Regions from separate parts of the Bacillus sp. FJAT-27231 genome, predicted to be linked through region 3. Evidence: riboswitches for the same ligand, from Rfam matches in the RefSeq annotation. Region 3 holds a riboswitch; each other region holds the start of a gene.
The links. Region 3 has a riboswitch for S-adenosylmethionine ahead of AC623_RS02280 (methylthioribulose 1-phosphate dehydratase). Riboswitches for the same ligand answer to the same signal wherever they lie in the genome.
Positions count from the first base shown of each region.

Region 1 (7,381 bases), 2.8 Mb from region 3:
AATCCTCTGACTACGACCGCCAAGGACTGGGTACCCGTATTACCGGTCATTCCGGCAATAAGTGGCATAAAGAAAGCGAGGGCCACTACTTTTTCAAGGGTGTCTTCAAATCTAGCGATAATACTTCCGGACACAAGCCCAATAAAAAGAAGAGCAATCAGCCAAGGAAGCCGCCGTTTGGCAGCGGTGACAGGCTTTGTGTCAAAATCGATTTCTTTATTTACAGCGGACAATTTACCGATATCTTCATTTGCCTCTTGAATGACGATTTGCATCATATCGTCAAACGTAATCACTCCCAGCAGCCTTTCTTGATCGTCTAATACAGGAATGGCAGTAAAATCATAGCGTTTGAGCAACTTATTAATTTCCGCTCTTTTGGCCGTATAAGGAACTGAAATAATTTGCTTTAGCATAATGTCCTTCACTAAGTCATCTGGCTGGGCGATAACAAGATCTCGATAAGAGACGGTACCAGCAAGCCGGTTATTTTTGTCCAGCACATAAATGATAAATAATATTTCAGAATACATGGCATGGACTCTTGCTTTTTCGACCGCAGCCGCCACCGTATCTTCAAGCTGCACAGACAAGTATCGATTGGTCATCATACTGCCAGCTGTATCCCGCTCATAGCTCATCATTTGCTTTAAGTATTGAGCTTCAGTATCATTAATTTCTGATAAAAAGCGATCCAGATCCGCTTTAGGAAAATGGCGTAAAAGAGAAGAAAGAATGTCTGTGTCTAAAAGAGCAAGTACTTTATTAGCTCTGGCAGGCCCAATCTTTCCGAGCAATTCCAGCTGTTTTAGTTGGTTGAACTTTGGGAGCATGCTGGCAATAGAGGCTTCATTCAGGTGCTCAAGCATGGAAGCTCGGTGTTTTTCGGGAAGGTTCTGGAAAATGGAAGCTAAGTCATAGGGCTTCTTAGTCGTAAACATCTCGTTGATTTTGTCATATTTTTCTTCTTTTAGCTTTTCAATAACGAACAGTGCATCCTCCTGTATTTTTTTCATGATTAACACCTCCGTCATCAAGCCTATTCCCTAGAAAGGAATGCAAAAACCATTTATGGATGATTTTACATACCGGTTCCTTGTTTAAATGAGAAAAAGGTCTTTGTCTTTTATTGAAAAAGAAGGTATATTTTAATAAAAGAGGCAGGGAATTTGAAGATCATGTCGAAAAGATGTTAATGGCAGATGCTGTGCAAATAGGAGGCTGATGAAGAAATGACATTAACATTTTACTGGTATCCGAAGTGCGGGACATGCCGTAAAGCAAAGAAATGGCTGGAAGAGCATAATATCGATGCTCAAGAGATACATATCGTGGAGCAGCCGCCTTCAAAGGAAAAGCTGGAAGAACTATATAAGAAAAGCGGTCTTGAATTAAAGAAATTTTTTAATACGAGCGGACAGAAATACAGAGAGCTTGGGTTAAAAGACAAAGTAAGCACGGCTTCTGATGAAGAATTATTAGAACTGCTTGCTTCCGACGGCATGCTGATTAAGCGGCCGCTCACAACGGATGACGAGAAGGTTACCGTTGGTTTTAAAGAAGAAGAATTTAAAAAACAATGGTTGTAAAGGATGCGTAAAGCTTATTTTCTTGCTTTATGCCTTTATAATAAGTAAAGTTTTAATTGAAATTAGGTAATGGAGGGATTTGGATGAGTACACCAAAAGAATTGCGTTATTCAGAAGAGCATGAATGGGTAAAAACAGAAGGGGAAAAAGTTCGTATTGGTATTACACACTTTGCGCAATCAGAACTTGGCGATATCGTATTCGTTGAGCTTCCATCTGTAGGCGATGAAGTAACAGCTGATGAGCCATTCGGCAGCGTTGAATCTGTAAAGACAGTTTCAGAGCTGTATGCTCCTGTCAGTGGAAAAGTCGTTGAGGTCAATGAAGACCTTGATGATAATCCAGAATTCGTGAATGAATCACCATATGAAAAAGCGTGGATGATCGTTGTCGAATTATCTGATGCTTCTCAGCTTGACAACTTAATGACAGCTGAGCAATATGACGAAATGACACAAGAAGACTAATAACCAAAGAACACTTCCTTAACTGGAAGTGTTCTTTTGCAATTTCTTAATAAATAAAGGACAATAATGTTGCGAGGCAGATATTCAGACGGTGGAGGGATGTTCATGCGTATGGAGAAAACTATCATTGTAGAAGGCGCTTCCGATCGGAAGAAAATAAAGGAAATTGTGAATGAGCCAGTAGATATCATTTGCACGAATGGAACCATTGGCCTAAGCCGGCTGGATGAACTGATTGAAAGCTTATACGGACAAGACGTATATATTCTCGTTGACGCCGATCAAGCAGGAGAAAAACTCCGTAAGCAATTTATTCGTGAATTGCCTGAAGCGCGACATCTGTACATCGATCGTGTCTATAAAGAAGTTGCTACTGCTCCTTACCGTCACCTGGCATCTGTGTTGCTCGGCGCCAATATTGATGTGCATGGAGAGTTTTTACAAAAGGATGGATGACATGCAGAGGGAACAAGACATAAATGAAATGATCAAGTCGAAGCGCTTAGCAGCTGTTTACGCCTATACACCGCTGTGTGGAACGTGTCAGCTAGCTGGAAAAATGGTAGACGTTGCAGAAAAAGTAGTACCTCCATTTACATGGGTTCGTTTTGACGTCAATTATCATGAAGGCTTTGCTATTCAATACGCCATTGAAAGCGTCCCGTGCCTGCTTATTTTTAAAGAAGGGGAATTAATGGAGAAGATTTATGCTTTTCAGTCGGTTCCTCATCTATATGAAAAGCTGAACCACTATACTTGATCAACTAAATAGCATATAAAAATCTGAGTTGCTTTCTAGATGAAAGCAGCTCTTTTTTGACGAAATATGCGATGGGAGCGGCATACTTTGTCGAGCGATTCATAAAGGATATTTCCTTTTCTGTTTGAAGTTTATAGATAAAGTGAACAGAGGGGGAAATAACATGAAAGAGAACTTGCTGGCTATGCAGGCTGCTTGTCGAGATAGAACGCATATTTGGCCGCTGCTTCCGCTTCAACCCGTGCATGTGCTTTTAGAGGGAGAAGGCGAGAGTTGGCTGCTTGTGATTAGTGATCAGGGGGTGCAACTGTCAAATAGGCACACAGATCATTGGCACTTACGGTTAAGAGGCGGAGTAGAACCTCTTTTAGAAGGGCGGGGACAGCTGCGTCTTTATGAGCGAATGGGAGCGGTGGAAGTGGCAGGATTTTATCGTGTAAAGCTTTGGTTTGAATCATTTCTCTGGCTTTGCCGTCCTTATTATGAAACATCTGGAACAGCGTAAAAACATTTTTCTACAGATGATTGACAATTTTCGAGAAATAATGATAAAATCAAATCCATTGAGAAGGACATATTATATACGACTCTTATCAAGAGAGGTGGAGGGACGTGCCCGATGAAGCCCGGCAACCGTCAACGGTGAAATGCTTGTTGAAAAGGTGCCAATTCACACAAAGCTTCGTGCTTTGGAAGATGAGAGAAAGGAACTGTTAAAGCACACCTTTCTGCTCATTTTGCAGAAAGGTTTTTATTTTTTCTGGTGGAATGGAGGAAAACCGCCGCATGATTTCAATAGAGAATGTAAAGAAAATCTTTTCCACAAGAAATGGGAAAGTGACGGCAGTAGATGATATTAACTTAGCGATAGATAAAGGCGAGATTTTTGGCGTAATTGGGTATAGCGGTGCTGGAAAAAGTACGCTGATCCGAATGCTGAACGGATTGGAAACACCCTCTTCCGGTTCAGTGGTTGTAGGTGGACGTGAAATCTCAAAAATCCGAGGAGGAGAACTGCGCCAGGCACGCCAGGAGATTGGCATGATTTTTCAGCATTTTAATCTTCTTTGGTCAAGAACTGTGCGAGAGAACATCGCCTTTCCATTAGAGATTTCCGGAGTGCCTAAAGCAGAGCGGTTAAAGAAAGTAGATGAGCTGATTAAATTGGTTGGTCTTGAAGGCAGAGAGGATTCCTATCCTTCTCAGTTAAGCGGCGGCCAGAAGCAGCGTGTCGGTATCGCTCGGGCATTGGCGAATGATCCGAAGGTCCTTTTATGTGACGAAGCGACATCAGCGCTTGATCCGCAAACGACAGATGCGATTTTAGACTTGCTTGTTGATATTAATAAGCGGCTTGGGTTAACGATCGTCTTGATTACGCATGAAATGCACGTCATCCGCAAGATATGCCATCGGGTTGCTGTAATGGAAGCGGGGCGTGTCGTCGAAATGGGTCCAGTATTGAATGTTTTCAAATCACCGGAGCAGCCGATTACGCAACGATTTGTCCAGCAAGTAACGGACCTTGAAGAATCAAAAGAAACAATCGATCACTTGCTTGAGCAGTTCCCCGAAGGAAAAGTAGTCAAGCTCACTTTTATCGGAGAAAGCGCAGAGCAGCCGATTATTACTAATTTAATACGTCAATTCAACATAGCGGTAAACATCGTTCAAGGAAAAGTATCTCAAACGCAAAATGGTGCCTATGGCTCACTATTTGTTCATTTAACAGGAGACCAGGCAGAAGTGGAACGAGCGGTGGCTTACCTCGAAAAGCAGGAAGTCAGCTCGGAGGTGATTAGTCATGCTTGAACAATGGCTCCCTAATGTAGATTGGGAAAAGATGTGGGAAGCGACCACTGAAACGCTCTATATGACGAGTATATCCGTACTCGCTACGTTTATCCTTGGTATATTGCTTGGCCTGCTGTTGTTTTTAACAGCTAAGGGAAACATTTGGCAGAACAAGGCGGTTTATGGCATCGTTTCAGCTTTCGTCAATATTTTCCGTTCGATTCCTTTCATTATATTAATTGTTTTATTAATTCCTTTTACAAAGGCTTTAGTCGGAACGATGATTGGCGAAAATGCTGCCTTGCCAGCTCTTATTATTGGCGCTGCCCCTTTTTACGCGCGGATGGTAGAAATCGGTCTGCGGGAAATTGATAAAGGCGTCATTGAAGCAGCAAGAGCAATGGGAGCAAAAACGAGCACCATCATCTTCAAGGTGCTGCTTCCAGAATCGATGCCGGCACTTGTTTCTGGTATTACTGTTACAGCTATTGCTCTAGTTGGATATACAGCAATGGCTGGAGTAATCGGCGCTGGCGGTCTTGGAAATCTTGCTTATCTTGATGGTTTCCAGCGCAGCCGCAATGATGTAACACTTGTTGCTACGATTGTTATTTTAATTATTGTGTTTGTAGTCCAATTAATTGGTGATTTAATCACTAATAAATTAGATAAAAGATAAATTTACAAGGGGGAAGAAAAATGAAAAAGTGGTTAATTGGGTTATTAACAGCGCTTGCTGTGTTTGCCCTGGCTGCTTGTGGCGGGGGCTCAGACGATAAGAAAGACGAGAAAGCAAAAGAAGGCAGTAAAGAAGATAAAGAAATCATCGTTGGCGCTTCTAATGTGCCGCACGCTGTCATTTTAGAAGAAGCTAAGCCGCTGCTTGAGAAGAAAGGCTACACGTTAAAGGTTGAAACGTTCCAAGATTATATCTTGCCAAATAAGTCATTAGAAGAGGGAGACCTGGATGCAAACTACTTCCAGCATATTCCTTACCTTGAGTCTCAAAAGAAAGAGCATGGCTATGATTTCGTAAACGCTGGCGGTATTCATATTGAGCCAATTGGTGTTTATTCTAAAAAATATAAAAGCCTAGAGGAACTTCCAAAAGGTGCCACAATTTTAATGAGCAGCTCTGTAGCAGACCATGGCCGTATTTTAACAATGCTTGAAAAAGAAGGCCTTATTAAGTTAAAAGATGGCGTTAAGAAAGAAGAAGCAACAATTGAAGACATTGCAGAAAACAAAAAAGATTTGAAATTTGACTATAACTATGAAGCTGCTTTCCTTCCACAAGCTTATAATAATGGAGAAGGCGATGCGGTTCTAATCAACTCTAACTATGCAATCGATGCTGGCTTAAATCCGTTAAAAGACTCAATTGCGATTGAAGACAAAGATTCACCATATGTGAACGTCATTGCAGTTCGTAAAGGTGACGAAAACAAAGAAAAAATCAAAGCTCTTGTAGAAGTTCTTCACTCAAAAGAAATCCAAGATTTCATTTTGAAAGAGTGGGGCGGAGCGGTCGTACCAGTTAATAAATAAGAATAGAAGGCCTGCAGGTGATCCTGCAGGCTTTTTTATGTTCAGCTGCACATCTTTCTTCTTCTTTGAATAAAGCTTTTTTAGTTGCTGCATATTAAAAAAGATAAAAAATGAGGAGGCAATTCCATGGAAAAAGAAGTAATGACATCAACAGAGGCAGCATTGCTTGAATATAAAGAGGGACTAGGTGTATTCACAAAAAAAATGCCAGGGCTTGCTGGGCATTTTAATGCATTTACAGCAGAATGTTTTAAAGAGGGAGCAATCGCCCAAAAGGAAAAACAGTTAATTGCTCTCGGAATCAGCGTCTATTCACAGGATGAATATTGTATTATTTACCATGTGAAAGGTTGTCTCGACCAAGGCTGCAGCGAACAAGAGATATTTGAAGCGCTCGGTGTAGCGGCAGCTTTCGGGGGCGGAGCAGCAATGAGCCAGGCAGTAACCCTTGTTCAAGAAGCGATGGATGAATTAAAAACACAGCATTAAAAAAGGGTATTGGTCATGTTTAAATAAACGTAACGATTAATGGAGGAACTTTTAGAAAATTAAGAATTGAGAAGGATATGGTTTAAATTTTGAGAATGAGGCTATATAAAAGTCAGGAAGCACGTAAAATCACGCGTGAGCAGGTAAGAAGAGCATATATGCCTTTTGTGAAAAACTATAAAGCCTGTTACGATGGTTCCTGTAAGAAAAATCTCATTCTAAAAATTGAAAGGATTGATTCCCCATTAACTCGTTAAACTCACTGAATTTGCAGTACACGGAAAGTATGGAAAAGGCTATGCATGGATCCCATGGAGTTGGATATGAAGTGTACCGCCAAAATCATGAAGTGAGAATGAATGTTGAACGTCAACGTCAAGAGGAATATGTGGAAAGCAGACGTATCGTTGCTGATCATAACCGTAAATTTACGAATCATATTTCATAATTAGGTTCTATAAAAGGTGACTGTTGTTCTTTAATAGTTAATTGTAGCGGAAGGCGGCGACTCCAGCGAGAAAAGCGTGTCCTGGTGAGACCAGACCCCTGCAAGAGCGCACGCTAGGAGAAGGCTCAAGGACCACCCGCTGCGAAAATCAACAACCACATATAAAAGAGCCTGTAATTAAATGTATATACGCAAATGAGGAAGAGCTGGCATTGATGCTGGCTCTTTTATTGTAGAGAGAACTTCCCGAACAGATTTATCTTTTTGGAGAGTTTAAATGGAACGT
Region 1 is NZ_LFZU01000001.1:3,283,836-3,291,216, reverse strand. It holds gene mgtE (magnesium transporter) at 1-1,016, opposite strand, end outside; gene AC623_RS15875 (arsenate reductase family protein) at 1,233-1,589, shown strand; gene gcvH (glycine cleavage system protein GcvH) at 1,673-2,056, shown strand; gene AC623_RS15865 (toprim domain-containing protein) at 2,162-2,512, shown strand; gene AC623_RS15860 (thioredoxin family protein) at 2,514-2,816, shown strand; gene AC623_RS15855 (hypothetical protein) at 2,980-3,321, shown strand; SAM riboswitch class I at 3,404-3,519, shown strand; gene AC623_RS15850 (methionine ABC transporter ATP-binding protein) at 3,603-4,628, shown strand; gene AC623_RS15845 (methionine ABC transporter permease) at 4,621-5,289, shown strand; gene AC623_RS15840 (MetQ/NlpA family ABC transporter substrate-binding protein) at 5,310-6,158, shown strand; gene AC623_RS15835 (carboxymuconolactone decarboxylase family protein) at 6,285-6,647, shown strand; gene AC623_RS21575 (hypothetical protein) at 6,934-7,095, shown strand.
Region 1: another riboswitch for S-adenosylmethionine. It lies ahead of AC623_RS15850 (methionine ABC transporter ATP-binding protein); the one in region 3 lies ahead of AC623_RS02280 (methylthioribulose 1-phosphate dehydratase).

Region 2 (7,381 bases), 590 kb from region 3:
AAGCCCCAATACAGAAGTACCGTCAGAAATTACAGCTACAGTGTTCGCTTTCATTGTGTAATCGTAAATTGTTTCGCTGTTAGTTTGAATGGCAAGACAGGGCTCAGCGACTCCAGGGGAATAAACGAGGCTCAAATCCTTTAAATTTTTAACGTTTAATTTAGCCTTCGTTTCCAGCTTTCCCTGATGGCTTCGATGAATTTCTAGTGCTTCTTCTTTTAAATTTCTCATAATCTCCTCTTCTCCTTAATTAATAAGCCGTGATGTTTTTCAGTTCGTTTCAAGAAGTAATGTGTTTTATTCTATAACATCCCGAAAGGATAATCAACGGAAAAATCAGAAAATTTAATTAAATGTAAAAAATTTTTAGTAAACAATTGACTTTCTATGCATACAGTATATAATACAAATAAATCCGATTAGATAAATATGATTAATTTAAAAAGACGGTGATCTTATGTTCTTACACATAGATGGTATTAATAAGCAGTTTGTTAATAATAAAGTAGTTAATGATGTACTGGTTGATGTAAACACTACGATAAATGAAGGGGAGTTCGTCTCCATACTTGGTCCTTCAGGCTGTGGGAAGTCAACGTTGTTATCGATGGTAGCGGGCTTAAGTGAAGCGACTTCCGGTGAAATTAAGCTCGAAGGGAAACCAATTAAAAAGCCGGGGAAAGACCGGGGGATGGTGTTTCAGCAAGCCGCCTTATTCCCGTGGCTGAACGTAGAAGAAAATGTCATGTTTCCTCTAAAAAAGGAAATGAGCAAAAAAGAGGCGAAAGAAACGGCGCGTAAATTTTTACAAATGGTGCAGCTTTCTCATTACGCCGGCCATTATCCTCATGAGCTGTCAGGAGGAATGCAGCAGCGTGTAGCTATTGCCAGAGCGCTGGCTATGAACCCAAAAGTACTGTTAATGGATGAACCATTTGGTGCATTAGATGAGCAGACACGGGCGCGCATGCATGCAGAGCTTGAAAAAATTTGGATTGAGACACGAAAAACGATTTTGTTTGTTACTCACAGCATCTCGGAGTCTATTAAGTTATCAGACCGAATCATCGTCATGGGTACACAGCCAGGAACAATCATTGCGGATATTCCAGTAGATATCCCAAGACCAAGAAGGTTTGATCAAAAAGAAGTGATCCAGCTTGAAAAGAAAATTAGCTTGCTATTAAAAAATGAAATTGACAAAGTAGTAAAAGAGGAACTAGCCTATGCAGCGAATCATTAAACAACTTGTTTTCTTTATCGTTTTATTAATTGCTTGGGAAGGAATCGTGCGGGCAGGCGGCTGGACGCCGGATGTCATGCCAAAGCCGACAGATGTTTGGCAGGCACTCGTTCGCGGATTTGAAGACAAAACATTAATTTATGACTTAATAGCAAGCTTTGAGCGTCTATTTGTCGGGTTGCTTATTTCTCTCGTATTGGGAATTGGCATCGGCATTTTATTAGCTAAATCAAAAACCGCCGATGAAACACTTGGTTCACTTATTTTGGCTCTCCAAAGCGTACCGAGCATCGTATGGCTGCCGCTTGCTATTATGTGGTTTGGCTTAAATGAAAAATCAGTTATTTTCATTGTCGTTCTTGGCGGTACACTTGTGATGACGATCAATATGCGAATGGGCATTAAGAGTGTAGCTCCGCTTTATATTCGGGCGGCGCAGACAATGGGATCACGGGGAATTGACTTGTTCATGAGAGTGATCTTCCCAGCGTCTATTCCTTATGCTGTCACTGGAATAAGGCTTGCCTGGGCATTTGCGTGGCGGGCGTTGATGGCTGCTGAAATTTTAAGTACAGGGCCAGGACTAGGCTATACGTTAAAGTATGCCTCTGACTTCGGGGACATGAGCCTCGTGATTGCTGTCATGATTTTAATTGGCGTCATTGGAAGCATCGTCGATTATGCATTCTTCCAAAGAGTGGAGAAAAATGTTATGCGGCGCTGGGGACTTGAAACAAATTAATATTTTTAGTTAATGGGGGAAACAACATGAAGAAGAAGCTTGGCTATGTTGGCTTCATTATGCTTTTGCTAGTTGGTGTATTAGCCGGCTGCAACTCGGCAGAAGAGGGAAAATCAGAAGGCAAAAAGAAAGTGGTCATCGGTTATTTTCCAAACCTTGACCATGTACCGGCTATGATCGCCAGAGAAAAAGGGTACTACGAAGAAGCGCTTGGCAAAGACGTGGATGTTGAATATAAATCTTTTCCAGATGGCGGAGCCTTTATGGTGGCATTGAAAACAGGAGACGTTCAGGCGGGGCTTGTTGGGCCTGGTCCGGTTATGAATAACTTTACGAATGGAGCCGACGTGAAAATTGTGGCCGGCAGCTCTTCAGGCGGTACGGTTATCGTTGCTCGTAAAGGCAGCGGCATTAATTCAGTTAAAGACTTTGCCGGTAAAACATTTATCACTCCTGGTGTGGGTTGTACACATGACGTGCAAATGGAAACATTTATAAAAGATTTTGGGCTTGAATCAAATCGTATTGGCGGCAGCTTAAAGCACACGACTGGAAAGCCAGCTCAATATGCCGGTTTATTTGAATCTGGTAAAGTCGATCTTGCGGCTGTTCCTGAACCTTGGGGCTCTTTGCTCGTGAAAGAAGAAGGAGCAAAAATTATTGTAGATAGCGACGAAATTTCTTTTGGTACAACACTGCCTAACTCTGTACTTGTGACAAGCGGCAAATTAATTAAAGAGGATCCAGAGCTTGTGCAGCACATTGTAGATGCTCATAAAAAAGCAATCGATTTTATTAACAGCAATCCTGAAGAGGCGAAGAAGCTAACGATTGCAGCGATTAAAAAGGATACGAAGCAAGAACTGGCAAAAGACGTTGTCGATAGTGCATGGGAAAGAATTACGTACACAGCAGATGTGAATGAAAAAGTTGTGCAAGAGTTTGCTAACTCTTCTTATGACTTGAAATTCTTGAAAGAGCAGCCTGATTTCGATGCATTGATCGATAAACAATTTGCGAAAAAATAAAATATTAGAAAAACTCTTGTCATTTCGATCTTTTTACTGTACATTTAAAAAAAGTCAAAATTTTATAAGTTCTTATCAAGAGAAGCGGAGGGACTGGCCCGATGATGCTTCAGCAACCGGCTGCGTAAAGTCAAGGTGCTAATTCCAGCGGGATCCATCCCGAAAGATGAGAGGAAGATATTAAAAAGCCTTCTTCTTAAGAAGGCTTTTTATTTTTAGGCATACATAAAGGAGAGAAGAACATGTCACATACACACATCGATACAGTGCTAGCACAAATTGGAAATCGCAGTGAAACAGCAACAGGAACAGTCAATGCACCCGTTTACTTTTCAACAGCTTACCGTCATGAGGGAATTGGACGTTCAACGGGTTATGATTATATCCGCACAGGAAATCCAACACGGCAAATTGTAGAGCAAGCCATTGCAGATTTGGAAGGCGGCGATGCTGGGTTTGCTTTTTCATCGGGGATGGCGGCGATCCAAACTCTGCTGGCATTGGCTGAACCAGGGGATGAGTGGCTTGTTTCCGCCGATTTATATGGCGGGACGTATCGCTTATTTGAGAAAGGGTGGAAAAAGTTTGGACTGTCATTTGTCTATGACAGCTTTCAAGATATCAACGAAGTGAAGAAGAAAATAACAGAAAAGACAAAAGTCATCTTTCTTGAAACACCTACTAATCCGCTCATGCAGGAGGTAGAGATCGAGTTGGTGGCAGGATTAGCGAAAGAGCATGGGCTGCTGCTCATTGTGGATAATACGTTTTACACGCCATATTTGCAGCGTCCGTTAACGCAAGGAGCTGACATTGTCATCCACAGTGCGACGAAATATTTAGGCGGGCACAATGATGTGCTGGCCGGCTTGATTGCAGTGAAAGGAGAAAAGCTGGCCTTGTCGGTAGGAGAAATGCAGAATGCTATTGGAGCCGTTTTAGCACCGCTTGATTCCTGGCTGTTAATCCGCGGTATGAAAACACTGAGCCTGCGTATGAAGCAGCACGAGCAGAACGCAAAACAAGTCTCAGAATTTCTGCGATGTTGTCCGGAGGTGACAGATGTTCTCTATCCGGGACGAGGAGGAATGCTATCATTCCGCTTAGAGTCGGAAGTGTGGGTGGATGACTTTTTAAGAAGCTTGAATCTAATTACGTTTGCTGAAAGCCTCGGTGGAGTAGAGAGCTTTATTACGTATCCAGCGACACAGACACACATGGATGTCCCGGAAGAGATGCGGATTCAAAACGGTGTCTGTAACCGGCTGCTTCGTTTTTCAGTAGGAATTGAACATGCAGAGGATTTAATTGCTGATTTAACACAAGCGTTTAACAAAATGAAGGGGTGAAGATAATGAGTGAGCAGTATTCTTTTCAAACGAAACTATTACACAACAGCCATAAATTTGATGAAGGAACGGGAGCAGTTAGTGTACCCATTCAGCATGCTTCTACCTTTCACCAAAAGGATTTCGATCGGTTCGGCAGCTATGATTACAGCCGTTCTGGGAACCCGACAAGAGAAGCACTAGAAACAGCGATCGCTGAGCTAGAGGGCGGCACGCGCGGATTTGCTTTTTCATCAGGCATGGCAGCGATTTCTACTGCTTTCCTTCTGCTTTCTAAAGGAGATCATATATTGATTACGGAGGATGTGTATGGCGGTACGTATCGCATGGTCACAACTGTACTCAATCGTTTTGGGATTGACCATACATTTGTGGATATGACCAATTTACATGAAGTCGCCTCCAATATAAAAGAAAACACAAAATTAATTTACATGGAAACACCGTCTAACCCTTTGTTAAAAGTGACGGACATCAAAGGAATTGTTAAATTGGCAAAAGCAAACAACTGTCTGACATTTGTCGATAATACATTTTTGACACCAGCTTTACAGCGTCCGCTTGATCTTGGTGTTGATCTTGTTCTGCACAGTGCTACGAAGTTTTTATCCGGTCACAGTGATGTACTAGCTGGACTTGCTGTCACAAAGGATAAAGAGCTTGGCGACCGCTTGTACGCTCTGCAAAATTCATTCGGCGCTGTACTTGGTGTTCAAGATGCTTGGCTCGTGCTTCGAGGGTTAAAAACTCTTCACGTGCGTCTTGAGCAATCTTCTAAATCAGCGCAAGCCTTGGCCGAATTTTTACAACAACATGAGCTAGTAGAAAAAGTGTATTACCCTGGATTGTCCGATCATGAAGGGCATGTTGTTCATTCTTATCAATCCACTGGACCCGGAGCTGTCCTTTCCTTTGAATTAAAGGATGAAGGGGCCGTACGGAAGTTTGTTAATCATGTGAAAATCCCGGTGTTTGCGGTGAGCCTTGGGGCGGTAGAGTCAATCTTATCTTATCCGGCAAAAATGTCCCATGCTGCTATGCCGAGAGAAGAGCGATATAAAAGAGGGATTACGGATGGCTTGTTAAGGCTGTCAGTCGGCTTGGAATCGGTGGAAGATTTAATCGCTGATTTTGAAGAAGCCTTTAAAGCAGTAGAATCACCTGTTTCTTTATAATAGAAAAAACCGGAAAGCCGATGCTTTCCGGTTTTTTCTATTATCATTATTAAGCACGGTCACGGCTCATACTTCTCATAATAAAGCTAACAACAAACACAAGGATAATCGCACCGATTAACGCTGGGATAATCGCCATACCGCCGATATCTGGACCCCAGTCGCCAAGAAGTGCACCACCGATCCAAGCACCGATAATACCAGCAATAATATTACCAATAATACCTCCAGGAATATCCTTACCTAAGATTAGACCGGCTAACCAGCCGATAATTCCTCCAACGATTAAAAACATTATAAAGCCCATTTTGTTTCCTCCTTACTTTACTTTATTAAAATAGTTAAGCACGGTCACGGCTCATACTTCTCATAATAAAGCTAACAATAAACACAAGGATGATCGCACCGATTAACGCTGGGATAATTGCCATACCGCCGATATCTGGACCCCAATCGCCAAGAAGCGCACCACCGATCCAAGCGCCGATAATACCAGCAATAATATTACCAATAATACCTCCAGGAATATCCTTACCTAAGATTAGACCGGCTAACCAGCCGATAATTCCTCCAACGATTAAAAACATTATAAAGCCCATTTTGTTTCCTCCTTACTTTTTTTATTATTCCGTGCTTGGTTTATTTATTCCCGAATAGATGCATATGAAACATGAAAAGTCAACTAAAAGAATAAAAAACTTTTCCAAAACTGGTTTATTATTTCACAAAGTGGGAAGAAACAACGGATTTATTTCCTGTAATCGTATAATGGAGGAGATGACTGCTTTTGCAAGAAAGTAGAATGAGATTGTAATTCTTCTGCCAATTCAAAAATAGAGAGCCATTCATAAAGAAGAGAAATCTCAATAGAAAAAAGCCGGTTCATTTCCCCAGATTCAATTCCTGCCTCTGCCTTCGCATACCAAAATTCTTCCATAATAGGCTTCATGCTTTCATGTAGAGAGACGTCTGCCTGTTTATTAGGATGCTCAATAAAAGAAGCTAACATCCGTATGGATTGTCGAATACGATCTTTTTGCTCTGGACTCCAGAAGAGGGGATCAGGTTCCAAAGAAATCATGTTCCCAAGATGAAAATGAATTTGCTGTAACGTTTCTAGTTTTTTGAAGTTAAAATGAACGTTACGCCTGTCTTCTTGTGTAAAGCGATGATAGCGCCACTCTTCTCTTTGAAAATGGCACAGTGCTTCTGCTTTTTCGAATAAATGCTGATCCGACTGATAGTTGAACTTAAAATGATCGGCACTTTTTTCCTCTAAAAGAGCACTAGTTACATCTATTAAAAGCTGTGCTGTTCTCGCATGGAGCATATCCACCTTTTTTGCAATTTCTGTTGAATAATTAGGCGGCATGATCAATAAGTTAACAAGCGTAGAAACGATCAGACCGATACTGGTCGTGCCTAATCTTGTGAAGAAAGCATAAGCAAAGTGGGCCTCTGTTACTTCAATCATCGCAATAGCTGACAAGGTAGCGACAAGCAGGCCAGCATCCAGCTTTAGTTTTGAACACGTAAAAATAGTCAGTACGGCTGCTAGTGTAAAGGTAAGAGCGCTGTGCCCAAATAAGTATGTAAACAGCATAGCGTAGCCGGCTCCAATAATAGAAGCGGGAAAGCGAATGAAGCTTTTTTGAATTGAAGCAGCTGCTGTTGGTTCAATTGTGACGATTGCCGTAATAACAGCAAAAACGGGCGGCCAGCCGAGTGCTTCACATACAAGAGCAGTAATGAAAACAGCTGCCCCTGTTTTAATGATCCGGCTGCCGGGAAGTCGGAAAATATGCATAAAACCACCTGTATTCTTTTATTTCTTTCGTATATCC
Region 2 is NZ_LFZU01000001.1:1,068,710-1,076,090, forward strand. It holds gene AC623_RS05060 (NAD(P)-dependent malic enzyme) at 1-231, opposite strand, end outside; gene AC623_RS05065 (ABC transporter ATP-binding protein) at 458-1,243, shown strand; gene AC623_RS05070 (ABC transporter permease) at 1,227-1,985, shown strand; gene AC623_RS05075 (aliphatic sulfonate ABC transporter substrate-binding protein) at 2,012-3,013, shown strand; SAM riboswitch class I at 3,083-3,186, shown strand; gene AC623_RS05080 (methionine biosynthesis PLP-dependent protein) at 3,256-4,362, shown strand; gene metC (cystathionine beta-lyase) at 4,368-5,537, shown strand; gene AC623_RS05090 (GlsB/YeaQ/YmgE family stress response membrane protein) at 5,587-5,844, opposite strand; gene AC623_RS05095 (GlsB/YeaQ/YmgE family stress response membrane protein) at 5,879-6,136, opposite strand; gene AC623_RS05100 (FUSC family protein) at 6,286-7,344, opposite strand.
Region 2: another riboswitch for S-adenosylmethionine. It lies ahead of AC623_RS05080 (methionine biosynthesis PLP-dependent protein); the one in region 3 lies ahead of AC623_RS02280 (methylthioribulose 1-phosphate dehydratase).

Region 3 (7,381 bases):
AGTGAATAAATTCGGAATGTTAGGAATAATGAAGGGGGAATTATGATGACAACTATTAAAATTCAAGGAACAAATGAAGTGATCGACAATCAAGAAGAAGTGATTGCCTTTTTGGACAAGCAAGATGTCATTTACGAGCATTGGGATATTTCTAAATTACCCGCTCATTTGCAAGAAAAGTATGTGTTGAATGATGAAGAAAAGCAAGAGATTTTAGCTGCTTTTGAAACGGAAATTAAAGATATTGCCGAGAGACGCGGATATAAAGCTTGGGACGTGATTTCCTTAGCAGATCACACTCCAAACTTGGAAGAGTTATTGAAAAACTTCCAGCGTGAGCATCATCATACAGATGATGAAGTCCGATTTATTGCAAGCGGACACGGCGTTTTTGTTATCCAAGGAAAGGACGGCCGATTCTTTGAGGTTCATTTAAATCCTGGAGATCTTATTTCGGTTCCTGAAAGTGTCCGCCATTACTTTACATTATCTGATGACCGTAAAGTAGTTGCTGTCCGTATTTTCGTAACAGAAGAAGGCTGGGTGCCAGTTTACTAAAAGAGAGTTTTGGAATGAATGAAGTTACAGAATGACAGAGGAGGGCATTTTATGGGTGTAACAGCTACTTATCTGTTCCCGTCGCATCCCGATCAAGAAAAAAAGGCAGAACAATATGCTTTAGGCCTGACAGTCGGTTCTTGGACAGATATTCCACATTTGGAGCGTCAGCAATTACAGAAAAATAAAGGGGAAGTTGTGTCAGTAGAAAAAGGAGAGGAAAAGGACACAGTAAAAATCCATTATCCATCCGCTAATTTTTCAGCCGATCTTCCCGCTATTTTGACAACCGTATATGGAAAGCTTTCTTTTTTTGAAGGCCATGAGTTAGTTGATCTAACATTTGATGATGAGCTTCTCCGCCAATTCCCTGGACCGCGCTTTGGGGTGAAGGGGGTCAGGGAGAAATTAAATCTATACGATCGTCCCTTGTTGATGGCTATTTTCAAAGGAGTGATAGGCAGAGATTTGTCTTTTTTCTCTTCTCAATTAGAAGACCTGCTGGCAGGAGGCATTGATCTGATTAAAGACGATGAAATTCTTTTTGAGAATGAGTTAACGCCTTTTGAAAAGAGAATCACAACAGCTAGAGAAATCATTAACCGTCATTATGAACATACAGGCCAGCGAGCTTTATATGCAGTGAATCTGTCGGGGAGATCAAATGAACTTCAGGAGAAAGCAGAGCGGGCGCAAGAACTAGGAGCGAATGCTTTATTGTTTAATGTGCATGCTTATGGATTGGACACATTGCAAGCGTTGCGTGAAAATGACAATATTTCTTTGCCTATTATGGCACATTCTGCTTTATCAGGCGTTCTAGCTGGACAGCCTGGCGGTGGCTACTCGTATTCCTTGCTTGTTGGAAAGCTAACGCGTCTAACCGGTGGAGATTTCTCCTTATTCCCAAGTCCATACGGGAATGTAGCGATCCCATCGTCTGATGCATTAGCGATTGGGCAGGCGCTTACGGAAGAAAATCGTTTTGAACAAACTTTCTCTGTGCCTTCTGCTGGGATTCATCCAGGAATGGTGCCGCAGTTGTTAAAAGATTTTGGCAGCGAGAGCTTGGTCATCAACGCAGGAGGAGGAGTCTTTGGACATCCAGATGGACCAATCAGCGGTGCCCAAGCTTTCCGAGCTGCGATTGATGCGAGTATAAATAATGTTTCCTTAACGGAAGCAGCTAAAACGTCAGAACCTTTAAAGCGTGCCATTGACCAATGGGGAATTGTCACGACTTCATAAAGTGATCCAAGCCATAAGCGGTTTCGTTTTTTTAATTTTTAGCTCCGTTACAGGTGAATATTATTTCTAAATGGTTGATTGGGGCAGAAAGCAAAGTGACTAGAGTGTAAATCAACATTTATTATTACCAGAGTCCTTTTTTAAAATAAAAGATATTGACAGTTTTGGATGAACGTGACATAATCCAAGTAAATTCATGAGAATAATAAATTTAATAACGAGATCTTATCAAGAGCAGGCGGAGGGATGAGCCCTATGAAGCCCGGCAACCGACTTTTTTAAGCACGGTGCTAATTCTCACAGCAGTCATGCTGAAAGATAAGAAGTTGTTTTTTCGAAAACCTCTTCTTATCGAAGAGGTTTTTTGTATAGAAAGGCAGGTTGATAAGAGTTGAGTATAGTGGTGACTCGGATTCATGAGTTGGCAGATATAAAAGAGGAACTGGCAGCACGCGACTGGTTCATGGGAACGAGCGGGAACTTGGCCATTAAAGTACAGGGTGAGCCGCTCCAATTTCTCGTAACGGCTAGCGGAAAAGATAAACGAAAAAAGACAAATGAAGATTTTTTGCTTGTTGATCAGGACGGAAATCCTGTAGGAGAAACGAATGTTAAGCCTTCTGCCGAGACTCTTCTCCATTGTGAAATCTATGGCAGGTCGAATGCGGGCTGCAGCCTTCACGTTCATACGATAGCGAACAACGTGATTTCGGAAATTTATGGCGATGAAGGAAAAGTTGTATTTAAAGGACAGGAACTGATTAAAGCTTTCGGCCGCTGGGAAGAAGATGCCGAGTGGGAAATTCCGATCATTCCTAATCACGCTGATATTCCAAAACTAGCAGCCGCTTTAGCCCCGTTTGTAGAAGAAGATAAGGGAGCCGTTCTCATCCGCAATCATGGAATCACAGCTTGGGGAAAGAACGCCTTTGAGGCTAAAAAAGTACTTGAAGCATGTGAGTTCTTGTTTCAATACGAGCTGGCGCTTCTGCAGGCAAAGGCAAATTTACAAATCATTAGGCAGAAATAATAGTAGACATAAAGAAATGGCGGGGGACAAATTGATTAAAAGAATGGAACATGTCGGAATCATGGTGAAGAACTTAGAAAAGTCCATTTCATTTTACACAGACATTATCGGTTTTCAGCTTTTGGGCCGCTTGGATCATCCGAACGGTCAAATTAAAATAGCCTTTATCGGAACAGAAGATAAAGAAGGAACCCAGATCGAACTGTTGGAAGGATATAATGATTCATTGCCTGTGGAAGGGAAAGTTCATCATCTTGCTTTAAAAGTGGAGGGCATTGAAAGTGAGATTGCAAGGTTGAAAGAGGCTGGTGTTCGTTTCATTGATAAAGAAATTACAACGCTGCCAAACGGCTCTCGTTACATGTTCTTTGAAGGACCGGATGGCGAATGGCTCGAATTGTTTGAAACTAATTAATTTACAGAAAGTAATAGGGGGATTTTTAAGATGATAAAGATAGCTAAAAAGTTAGCAGTATCAGGTTTAGCTTTAACATTGTTGCTGACGGGGTGTTCAACAGGCGAAAAAACGGCCTCCTCAGATGAAAAGAAACCAGGGAAAATTGAAAATGTGCCTGAACGATTCGCAAACGGAGAAGAAGTGAAAGTAAAAGTCATCCGGAAAATTGGCGGTGACGATCATACAGCTCAATTTTTAGCGGGTGCGAAAAAAGAGGGCGAAGATCTTGGATTTAAGGTGGATATCTTTACAGCGAACGGTGATACGGCTAAATTTCACGATGCCATTGAACAAGCTGCTAACCAAGATTATGACGGAGTGATTATCTCTCATGGGGACGATGCTGCAACTGTTGATGCGGTGAAAAAATTGAGAGAAAAAGATAAGAGTGTTGTTACGTTTGACTCGGTTGAGGATTTAAAACAAGTGGATGGTGTAACCTTAACATCTCAAGATGATAAAGCATTGGCTACCTTAAGCTTAGATCAATTAGTGAAGGATTTTAACGGGAAAGCCAACATTGCTTACCTTTGGGTAGATGGCTTCCCGCCAATGGTTCGCCGTAATGCGGTATATGAGGAAACATTAAAGAACAATCCGGGCATCAAAGAAGTGGAACGATTTGGTGTGGCCGCTGCTGATACGTCCGTTCAAACACAAAACGCGGTTCAGGCAATGTTGAAAAAGTATCCGAAAGGCAAGCTAGATGCGATTTATGCAACATGGGATGCCTTTGCTATCGGAGCAGCTCGTGCGATTAAAGAAGCAGGCCGTGATGAAGTGAAAATTTACGGAATTGATGTATCGAATGCAGATTTACAATTAATGCAGGAAAAAGGCAGTTCATGGAAGTACACAGCAGCAGTTGACCCGTCACTAATCGGGAAAATTGATATGAGAATTTTAGCAAAGAAATTGGCGGGAGAAGACACACCGCAAGAATATGCATTAGATGCAAGCTTAATCTCGCAAAAGGAATTATCTTCATCTAAAGAGCCGGTGAATATGGAGAGCTTAAAGAGCGTCGTGCCTAACTGGGGGAAATCAGCTGAGTTTGAAGAGGATTGGATGAAAACGTTGAAAGAACACTATTGAGAAGAGAGAGCATTCGCTTGATTTCTAGCGGATGCTTCCGTTTTTCTTCATGGCCATACCCATTTTATGAGAAGGGAACGAGTACGATGATTGAAATGAGAAATATCTCGATTGATTTCCCAGGGGTGGCGGCTTTAAAGAATGTGAATTTTCATGTGGAGAAGGGAAAAATTCATGCTCTGATTGGTGCCAACGGAGCGGGAAAATCCACATTAATGAAAGTGCTATCCGGAGCTTATGATCATTATCGAGGGGGCATTTATTTTCACGGGAAGGAAGCGGCTATCCGTTCTCCGAAAGAGGCGAAGCAATTAGGGATTCAAATGGTGTATCAAGAAGTGGATACGGCTCTTATTCCTTACTTAACTGTTGGTGAAAATATTATGCTCGAGAAAATGATTCACAGCATGGGGAAGAAGCAGCTAGTCAATTGGAAATCGCTTCACCGGCAGGCGGCGGATATTCTAGCGAGTTTGCATGTGGCTATTTCGACCCACAAGCGGGTGGATGAACTGACCCTGGCAGAAAAGCAAATGGTATTAATTGCCAGAGCGATTTCTGATCAATGTAAATGTTTGATATTGGATGAGCCGACAGCGCCATTAAGCCAGACGGAAACAGAAGAGCTGTTTCGGCTCATCCGTCTGCTAAAAGAAAAGGAAGTAGCCGTTATTTTTATCTCTCACCGATTGCCGGAGCTGTTTGCTATTTGCGAAGAGATCACGGTGATGAGAAACGGTGAGTTAGTCATGAAAGAAGAGACATCATGTACTTCTCCTAATGACGTCATTACCCAAATGCTTGGAAAAACATTAGACGAACAATATCCCCCTCATCAAGCTTCGATCGGAGACACGATTCTTGAGGTAAAGGGCCTGTCGGATGCGGGGATCGTAAAAAATTTGAACATACAAGTGAAAAAAGGCGAAATCGTGGGAATCGCCGGTCTTGTCGGTGCGGGCAAAACAGAAATTTGCCAGGCGCTATTCGGCGCTTCTTCACAAACAGCCGGTGAGATGATCGTTCATGGAAAAAAGGTGAACATCGCTTCTCCGTCTGATGCTGTACGACACGGAATTGTCCTCGTTCCGGAAGAAAGAAGAAAAGGGGGCATGGTCGTTTCTGAATCGGTGACGACCAATTTAACCGTTTCGAATATGAAACGATTTTCAAAGTTTTTCAGCTTAATTGATTTTAAGAAAGAGAAAAGAGAAGCAGAGAACATGGTGCAGAGGCTTGGGATCGTGACCCCATCTACAGAAGCAAAAGTGGCCAATTTATCGGGTGGAAACCAGCAAAAGGTTGTCATCGGCAAATGGTTAATGGGAGAAGCCGATATTTATATTTTTGATGAGCCGACAAAAGGGGTCGACGTTGGAGCGAAGCGAGAGATTTTTGGATTAATCACGGAGCTTGCTAAGCAAGGAAAAGGCGTCATCTATGCTTCAAGCGAGCTAGCCGATATTTTAGGCATGACCAATCGTGTCTATGTAGTGTATGACGGCGAGGTAGTGAAAGAGATGGAAACGGGTTCTGCGAACGAAGCCGAAATTTTATATTACTCAACAGGAGGAAGATAAATGGCTACAGAACAGACTATCGTAGTGAACAAGCAGCCTGTGAAAAAGCCTTTTCAGCTGTTTGACTGGTTATATAAGTACGGCACCATTGTAACGATCGGGATTTTGATCGCTGTTTTTACATGGGCCAATCCAGCCTTTATCGAAGGGGAAAATATCATCAACATTTTGCGGTCGATTTCGATTGTGACGATCATTGCGATTGGCGTGACCATCTCTCTATCTATCAATGGATTTGATCTTTCTGTCGGCTCGACTGCTTCTTTGGCAAATGCGATTGTGATTTCGATGTTCGTTTGGTATTCCCAGAATATCGTTGTGGCATTAGCTGCTGCATTAGCTGCTGCACTCGTTGTGGGGGCAGTGAATTCTTTGTTAATTGTGAAGTTTAAAATTCCAGATATGCTTACCACTTTAGCAATGATGTTCATTATTCAAGGAGTTGCTCTTACTTATACAAAAGGAGCTACGATCACACAAAACATGGTTATGCCAGATGGCACCTTCGCAATGGGAACGATTAGCCCGGTATTTGAAAAAATCGGCCAGGTGCCTTGGATCATTATCGTCATGGTCGTGGCGGTTATCCTTGTTCATATCTTCTTATCTTATACAAAGCATGGAAGATACATGTATATCATTGGTGGCAATCAGGAAGCGGCCAGGTTATCTGGAATTTCTGTTAATAAGTACAAAATGATCGCTTATTTGCTTTCAGCTGTTTGTGCAGCGATCGGAGGAACGGTGCTTGCTGCAAGGTTAATGACGGCAGAAATCAATGCAGGGGCTCCCTACTTAATGGACGCTGTAGCAGCTGCCTTTATCGGATTCGCAGTCTTCGGAGCAGGCAAGCCAAATGCGATCGGCACGTTTATTGGAGCTGTATTGATCGGAATTTTACAAAACGGTCTTGTGATGATGTCTGTTCCTTACTATGCAATGGACATCGTGAAAGGAGCCGTTTTAGCCTTTGCCCTTGGGTTGACTTATTATAAGCAAAAATAATGGAGGGGACTCACTTGAAAGATTTTACTTCAGCTTATTTTACGATGAATGAAGCGGATGTCGTGGAGTATGTGCAGAACAGATTGAGTGTTTTTAATGATGCTGCTGATTTGGAATGCCGTGAAATCGGGGATGGAAATTTAAATTATGTATTTAAAGTCGTTGATCGTAAAAGCGGCGAGTCCATTATTATTAAGCAGGCAGGACCTGTAGCCCGTATTTCAGATGCGTTTAAGGTGTCTCCAGACCGCAATCGAATTGAAAGTGAAATATTAGCATTACAAGGTGAACTGGCTCCTGGCTTTGTGCCAAAAGTGTATGCTTATGATCCGGTGATGAACTGCTGTGTGATGGATGATTTATCTGACCATGAAATTATGCGTTCAGCTCTCTTAAACTATAAAAAAT
Region 3 is NZ_LFZU01000001.1:482,278-489,658, forward strand. It holds gene AC623_RS02270 (1,2-dihydroxy-3-keto-5-methylthiopentene dioxygenase) at 46-558, shown strand; gene AC623_RS02275 (2,3-diketo-5-methylthiopentyl-1-phosphate enolase) at 610-1,806, shown strand; SAM riboswitch class I at 2,029-2,131, shown strand; gene AC623_RS02280 (methylthioribulose 1-phosphate dehydratase) at 2,198-2,836, shown strand; gene AC623_RS02285 (VOC family protein) at 2,880-3,251, shown strand; gene AC623_RS02290 (sugar ABC transporter substrate-binding protein) at 3,291-4,388, shown strand; gene AC623_RS02295 (sugar ABC transporter ATP-binding protein) at 4,475-5,968, shown strand; gene AC623_RS02300 (ABC transporter permease) at 5,969-6,973, shown strand; gene mtnK (S-methyl-5-thioribose kinase) at 6,988-7,381, shown strand, end outside.

Region 4 (7,381 bases), 1.1 Mb from region 3:
GTCCATGGACTAGCAGGAAGCGGCGCTATGGTCCTCTTGAGAATGAGCACTTATCGGGGGAGCGGCCATCTATATCCTCATATTTGGTGCAGGAACCGTCATTGGCATGCTTTTCTTCACGTCTATTGTTAGCATTCCATCCGTGTTAAGCAAAAAATGCAGGACAGTGAGCATGACATTCGGGTTAATAACAGGCATTATCAGTCCTATTTTTTGATAACAATTCGTCTGTAATCTCATTACAAAACCTTTGAAAAGAAAGAACTGCTCTGAATCAGTAGTTTTTATCCGGACATACCATATTTACAATTAGAAGCGTAAAAAAATCCTTAGTCAGCATGCTTCCAGCTTTTCATCATCGTATCGGCCAACTGATGTGCGTTTGGATCATTTTCTTCATACAGCTTACTAATAATATTTTTTTGATCCTCTTCATCATGGTTTTGACTTAGCTTATATGCAGCCTGAACTTCTTGTACTTTTATTTTGAAACCAGTGATGCCCTTTAATTCAGCCTCTAACAACTCAGGAGAAAGCTTGTTCCATAAAACTGGATCTTCACGGTGCCCTTCATATTTATACAGCATTTTGCTAAGCGCTTCTATTAACTCGTCCTTTGGCAATATTTCTGCTTTTCCATATATATGGACAGCTTGATAATCCCATGTAGGGACATTTTCGTGATTGTACCAAGAAGATGATATATAAGCATGCGGTCCCTGATACATAACTAAAACTTCTTTGGATTCCTCAAATGTTCTCCATTGAGGATTACCATAAGCCATATGTCCTGTAATGTAATAGTTACCCTCATCTACATCCTTTTCTAAATATAAAGGAATATGGGTAGCAATGGGCCTGCCCTGTTTAGTGGTAACAAGGGTACCAAATGAATGTTTTTGGATAAATTCTTCAATTTCATCCATAGAAGTTTCTTTAAAATATTTAGGGATATACATGGTTGAACTCCTCCTTAATTGTAATGTGAATGTTGAATGCCGTAATGTGAAGTATTCAACATAACACCCGCTAAAAAAATAGTATTATACAAACTGACATTAAAAAAGGTACAATATTAAACAACTATACATGTCAGAAGGGCAGTAAATGAAAAATACTATTTTTACTTTTAAAAATAACTCTCCTAAATACAAACAAATCTACGAGCAATTTAAATTATTTATTGAGCAAGGTGACATACAGGCTGATGAACAACTGCCTCCTATTCGTCAACTTGCAAACTCCCTTCACGTAAGCCGCAATACCACATTAATGGCTTACGAACAGCTGGTAGCTGAAGGCTATATTCGTGGAGAAGGGCGAAAAGGTTATTTTGCAAATGAGTTGGAGCCTGTTTTGGTTCAGGAAGAGCTGTATTCCCATAATAAAGGGCAAACCGAGCCGGTACCGCCTGTCCTCGTCAATTTCCGGGCCGATGCTGTAGATCAATCTCACTTCCCTCTAAAAGTCTGGAGAAGAATCGCTAACCAGGTATTAGCATTACAAGAGAGCTTTCAATATGGAGAGCCTTTTGGGGAGATATGCGTGCGAGAACAGATTGCTGCGTATTTGTTTCAATCGAGGGGAGTAAAAGCAGAGGCAAATGCGGTTATTATCGGCAGCAGTACCCAGCAGATGCTCATATACCTTGGCCATATACTGAAAGATGATTTCGAAAGTGTCGTAGTAGAGGACCCTGGATATGATGGTGCAAGGGAAGCTTTTCATTTCCATCGCTTTTTGCTTGAAACCTTGCCAGTTTATGAAACAGGAGCCGATTTCACCCAATTAGAACAAATGACATCACGATTAATCTATGTAACGCCTTCCCATCAGAGCCCAATGGGGGTAAGTATGTCCATTCAACAGCGGCAAATGCTTATTCATTGGGCTGCCAGTATACAGGGATATATTATCGAAGACGATTATGACAGCGAATTTCGTTACACACAACGGCCATTTCCAGCTCTTGCTTCCCTTGATGCCACAAGGGTTATTTATCTGGGGAACTTTTCGAAGTGTTTCCTTCCAGGGATCCGTTTAAGTTATATGGTGCTCCCACAACCGCTATTAGATCGTTATAAAAATCACTTCCGTCATTTCGAGAGCACCACTTCACTTCTTAGCCAACTCACAATGGCTAAGTTCATGGAAGAGGGAGAATGGAATCGTCATATTAAGCGTATGCGTCTTGTTTATAAACGAAAGATGCAGCACTTAGTATCATTGTTAAAAAAAGAGTTCAAGCAAAGTATATCTATTATTGGCGAACAGTCTGGTTTGTACTTATTAGTCAAAGTACACACGAATCGTTCAGAAGAATGGCTCATCAAACAGGCTTCCGCTTATGGTGTTAAAGTGTATCCTATCTCACTATACGTCGTTAACAATCATTCTGATCAACCAGTTATTAAGCTTGGTTTCAGTAATCTTTCTGATGAGGAAATCCAACTTGGTATAAGCCTCTTAAAAAAAGCTTGGTTTTAAAAGTCTCAACCTTATCACAGCTGCTGGCATTTGTGAAGACGGATCGAAAGAAGTGCTGGCTTACACGATGGTCCCCAGAGAATCAGTGTTTGTCTGGAAAGGACTGCTGGAAGACATCAAAGAGAGAGGGGGAAGGAAGACGTAATATTGCCCGCAAAGTTCATGTAGCTGACCAGGCAGAGATCTGTGAAGATTGACTTCAAATCGGTTTTATATAAGCAAACTGGAGGTTCTTTTTCTTTTTGTAAAACATATTATTCAGCTTTATTTAAGAGGGGGGATATTATGATTCAAAGTTCTTGGAGAGCATTGGCGTGGATTGGATTATCAGAATTGTGTGCTTTAAGCTTGTGGTTTAGTGCATCAGTGATTGCCCCCGAACTAATTGAAGTTTGGAACCTTAGTTCCAATTCAGAAGCTTGGCTTTCTGCTTCTGTTCCTATCGGATTTGTAATAGGATCATTATTCAGTTCATATTTTGGGGTGGCTGACCGTTTTAATCCCCGAAAAGTTTTCGCAATTTCAGCATGTCTAGGTGCAATATTGAATGCTTCACTTATTCTAGTTGATTCCGCTTTTTTCGGTATTCTACTTAGGGTTTTAACCGGCATAACACTCGCTGGTGTATACCCAGTAGCTGTGAAAATTTTATCACAATGGTTTCCAAAAAATCGCGGATTTGCAATTGGAATCTTAATAGCAGCCTTAACATTAGGGTCATCATTACCTCATTTTGTTGTGATATTTTTTTCTTCGTTAAATTGGAAATTCGTGATCATTTGTAGTTCAATTTTGGCTTTATTATCGGCTCTAGTTGTCGCGTTTATTTTAGAAGATGCTCCAGTAAAATCGAAAAGATTGCCTTTTTCGTTAAAATTAATAAAAAAAGTAGTAGTGAATAAACCGGTAATGCTCGCGAATTACGGTTATTTTGGTCATATGTGGGAATTATATGCGATGTGGACATGGCTTCCTTCCTTTTTGGCAGCTAGTTTCTCAACCTATTCACCAGGAATTCCTCATTGGTTCATTGCGTTATCCTCTTTTATTTCAATAGGAATTGCAGGAGGGATTGGATGTATAGCAGGTGGACTAATCTCAGATAAAATAGGAAGAGCCAATTTAACGATTATTTCTATGCTGATCAGTGCTGCCTGTTCAATAGTAATAGGTTTTACATTTGGACAATTTATTTGGCTAACTCTAATAATCGCCATTGTTTGGGGGATGTCTGTCATATCTGATTCCGCCCAATTTTCTGCAGCAGTTTCAGAAATAGCTGAAGTTGATTATGTAGGTACAGCCCTTACTTTTCAAATGTGTATTGGTTTCCTGATTACTATATTTTCTATTAATCTAATCCCTATTATTCAGAGAATCGTTGGTTGGGAGTGGGTCTTTTCGGTATTAGCGATTGGACCTATTCTTGGAATGGTATTTATGGTCAAATATAGACGTTACGAATAGCTTTTTTACGGAACGCTGTTTACAATTTTTTGTTTATGAAAGTTTGACATAAAACAACCTCCTTTGTTATTTTATAATACTTTTGATGGTTGACTGGAGTAAAAATTTTCAGTAACGTTTATCCTTTTAAGCCCTAATATAATCTTCCATTCGTCATCCAAAAATATCCATAAAAATTTTGTTGATAAAGGAATAAAAATCTTGTAGTCTTTTATTTACTGTGACAAATGAATAAGATATTTTCTTCTTATCAAGAGAGATGGAGGGGCTGGCCCGATGAGATCTCGGCAGCGGAACTTAGTGATTAAGTTGCTGTGCCAAATCCAGCAAGCAAAGGCTTGCTAGATAAGAGGGGTGTTTTATAGATATAAGGCCTCTTCTTGTTGTTTCAAGAAGAGGCCTTTTTTCGGGGCAAAACTGGACAAAAGACGTGCCCTTTTTTATTTTTTGGAGGTGGAACCATGAAGAAAGGAAATCCATGGGCGCTAATCCCATTTGTTGTTTTTTTGATTTTATTTATTGGTTCAGGGGTTATGACAGGTGATTTTTATGCCTTTCCTGTCATTGTAGCCATTGCCATTTCGGGTGCTGTGGCTCTGGCGATGAATCGAAAAGAATCGTTTTCGAGAAAGGTTGATATTTTTTGCCAAGGAGCAGGAAATTTAAATGTCATGCTGATGGTTGTTATTTTTCTCTTGGCTGGAGCCTTTTCAGAGGTAGCGAAAGGCATGGGGGCAGTGGATTCCACTGTTAACTTTGCTTTATCGGTCGTTCCGCAAAACCTGCTTATCGTAGGCTTGTTCATCATTGCCTGCTTCATTTCCCTGTCAATGGGTACATCAATGGGAACGATTGTTGCACTGGCGCCAATTGGAGTTGGGATAAGCGAGCATACTGATCTTGCCATGGCTTTAATAATGGCGGCGATTATTGGCGGTTCGATGTTTGGCGATAATTTATCCTTTATTTCAGATACCACCATTACTGCCACTCGTTCACAAGGTGCGCAAATGAAAGATAAATTTAAGGTAAATTTTTGGATTGTGTTGCCGGCAGCTGTTGTTACAGGCATTATTTTAGGCGCTATCACAATGGGTGAAACGGCACAAGTAGAGCATTTAAACTATAATTGGGTGAAAATTGTTCCTTATGTTTTGGTTATTATTTTTGCGTTAGCTGGAATGAATGTTTTCCTTGTTTTGGCATTAGGGGTTGTTCTGGCCGGAGCTGTAGGCTTAGCGGATGGCAGCTATCATGTAATGAGCTTTTTGCAAAAGATTGGTGAAGGCATGGCAGGCATGTATGAAATCGCCTTTCTTGCGATATTAATAGCTGGAATGGTGGAGGTTATTAAATTTAACGACGGGATTGATTTTCTGCTTCACCTTGTGACACGAAGGATTAAATCAAAAAAGGGTGCTGAATTTGGGATTGCCGGTCTCGTGGGCTTAACGGATTTATCGACGGCCAATAATACGATTGCTATTTTAATCACCGGTCCGCTTGCAAAAAATATTGCTGATCAGTATGGGATTGAGCCGCGAAAGTCCGCGAGTATATTAGATATTTTCTCCTGCTCGACCCAAGGCCTTCTGCCATATGGAGCCCAATTATTGGCAGCTGCAAGTGTAGCCGGAATATCGCCAGTGAGCATCCTTCCATACTCTTTCTATCCAATCCTTATAGGAATCTGTGGAATCATCGCTATTCTCATGGGATACCCGACAAAAAAGAAAGCCTGAACTTCACCACTTTAAATTAATGGGGCCTGTCCTCCAGTTGTTAAAAAAGGTAAAGTATTAGTGCATCAGTCATGGCCTTTGAAAGTATGGAAATTTGGAACCTTAGCTTTAATTCAGAAGCTTGGCTTTCTGTTTCTGTCCCTATTGAATTTATAATAAGATCATTATTTAGTTCATTATTTTTGGGAGGCTGACCGTTTTTAGTCCCCAAAACTTTTTTTAACTTCGTCATTTCTAGGTGTAATACCGAATATCTAACAAGTTTTAATCGATTAGGCCTCTTTCGCTATTCTACTTAAGGTTTTAATTGAAATAACATTCGCTTGTGGGAAGTTTTATCACAATGGTTTTCGAAAATTGCGCGTTTACAATTGAAATCTTCATAGCAGTATTAACATTAGGGGCATCACTATCTCATTTGTTCAGCAATCGGGCGCTTTCCTGTAGCAGGGATTAGCGCTTATTTCCATTTTAGGGCCAGATTGTTGTAGACTATCTAGACGAGGCAGTTGAAGTGAAGAGGATATAATTAAATAATCTGATTTATATGAAGGAGACATAATGTTGGATGCAAAATGTATTAAATTCTATGAATTCGGTAGTCCTAGAGATGTAGTAAGAGTGGAGTCTAAAAGTATTCAGCCACCAAAAGATAATGAAGTCCTTGTTCGAATGTTAGCTCGCCCTATCAATCCATCTGACTTAATACCGATTAGAGGGTCATATTCTCATCGGGTTTCTTTGCCAAATATTCCGGGATATGAGGGAGTTGGTATAATAGAAGACGTCGGTCCTTTAGTTTCCCATCATTTTATTGGTCAACGTGTTCTACCTTTGCGAGGGGAAGGTACATGGCAAGAGTTTGTTAAAACATCATCAGAATTTGTGGTTCCTATACCTAATTCGATTGATGATTTTACAGCAGCACAGATGTATATTAATCCAATTACAGCATTGGTAGTATGTACCGAAGTTTTAAAATTAAAACCAGATGATGTTTTATTGGTTAACGCATGCGGTTCTTCTATTGGGCATGTTTTTGCCCAATTATCGAAAGTTTTAGATTTTCGGTTGATTGCAGTTACTAGAAATAATAAGTATATGGAGGAATTGCTTCATCTTGGTGCTTCTTATGTGATTGATACATCTCAACATGACTTAAATGAAGTCGTTATGGAATTAACTAATGGGATGGGCGCTGATGCTGCTATTGACTCTGTTGGGGGTTCAGATGGAAATGCATTGGCTTATTGTGTAAAGCCTAACGGAAATTTTTTAGCCATCGGCCTTTTATCAGGGATACAAGTGAATTGGGCAGAAATTATAAAAAAGGCTAAAGTGAATGCTAATATGTTTCATTTACGAAATTGGAATAAAAATGTTTCAGCAGATAAATGGCAAGAAACCTTCCATCGCTTAATAAATCTAATAAGTGATGAAAAATTATGTTTGATGACGGTAGATTCTCAGTATGATTTATTAAATATAAAAAGGGCTATTAAAGTTGTTGAATCTTCTAAAAAGACAAAAGGGAAAGTGTTTTTAACTAGCTATTGAGTTACTAATTTTCAATTAATATTAATAAATGAGGTCTATTGTGGAGTAACATAAATAGGAAATGATCAAACTTTTTTATAAAAGCATAATCTAATTGAAAATATTTAAGAGCATGTTTTGATCCATCT
Region 4 is NZ_LFZU01000001.1:1,576,023-1,583,403, forward strand. It holds gene AC623_RS07465 (FMN-binding negative transcriptional regulator) at 330-959, opposite strand; gene pdxR (MocR-like pyridoxine biosynthesis transcription factor PdxR) at 1,108-2,487, shown strand; partial or broken gene AC623_RS20960 (transposase) at 2,507-2,681, shown strand; gene AC623_RS07475 (MFS transporter) at 2,773-3,954, shown strand; SAM riboswitch class I at 4,199-4,306, shown strand; gene AC623_RS07480 (Na+/H+ antiporter NhaC family protein) at 4,416-5,696, shown strand; gene AC623_RS07485 (zinc-dependent alcohol dehydrogenase family protein) at 6,261-7,253, shown strand.
Region 4: another riboswitch for S-adenosylmethionine. It lies ahead of AC623_RS07480 (Na+/H+ antiporter NhaC family protein); the one in region 3 lies ahead of AC623_RS02280 (methylthioribulose 1-phosphate dehydratase).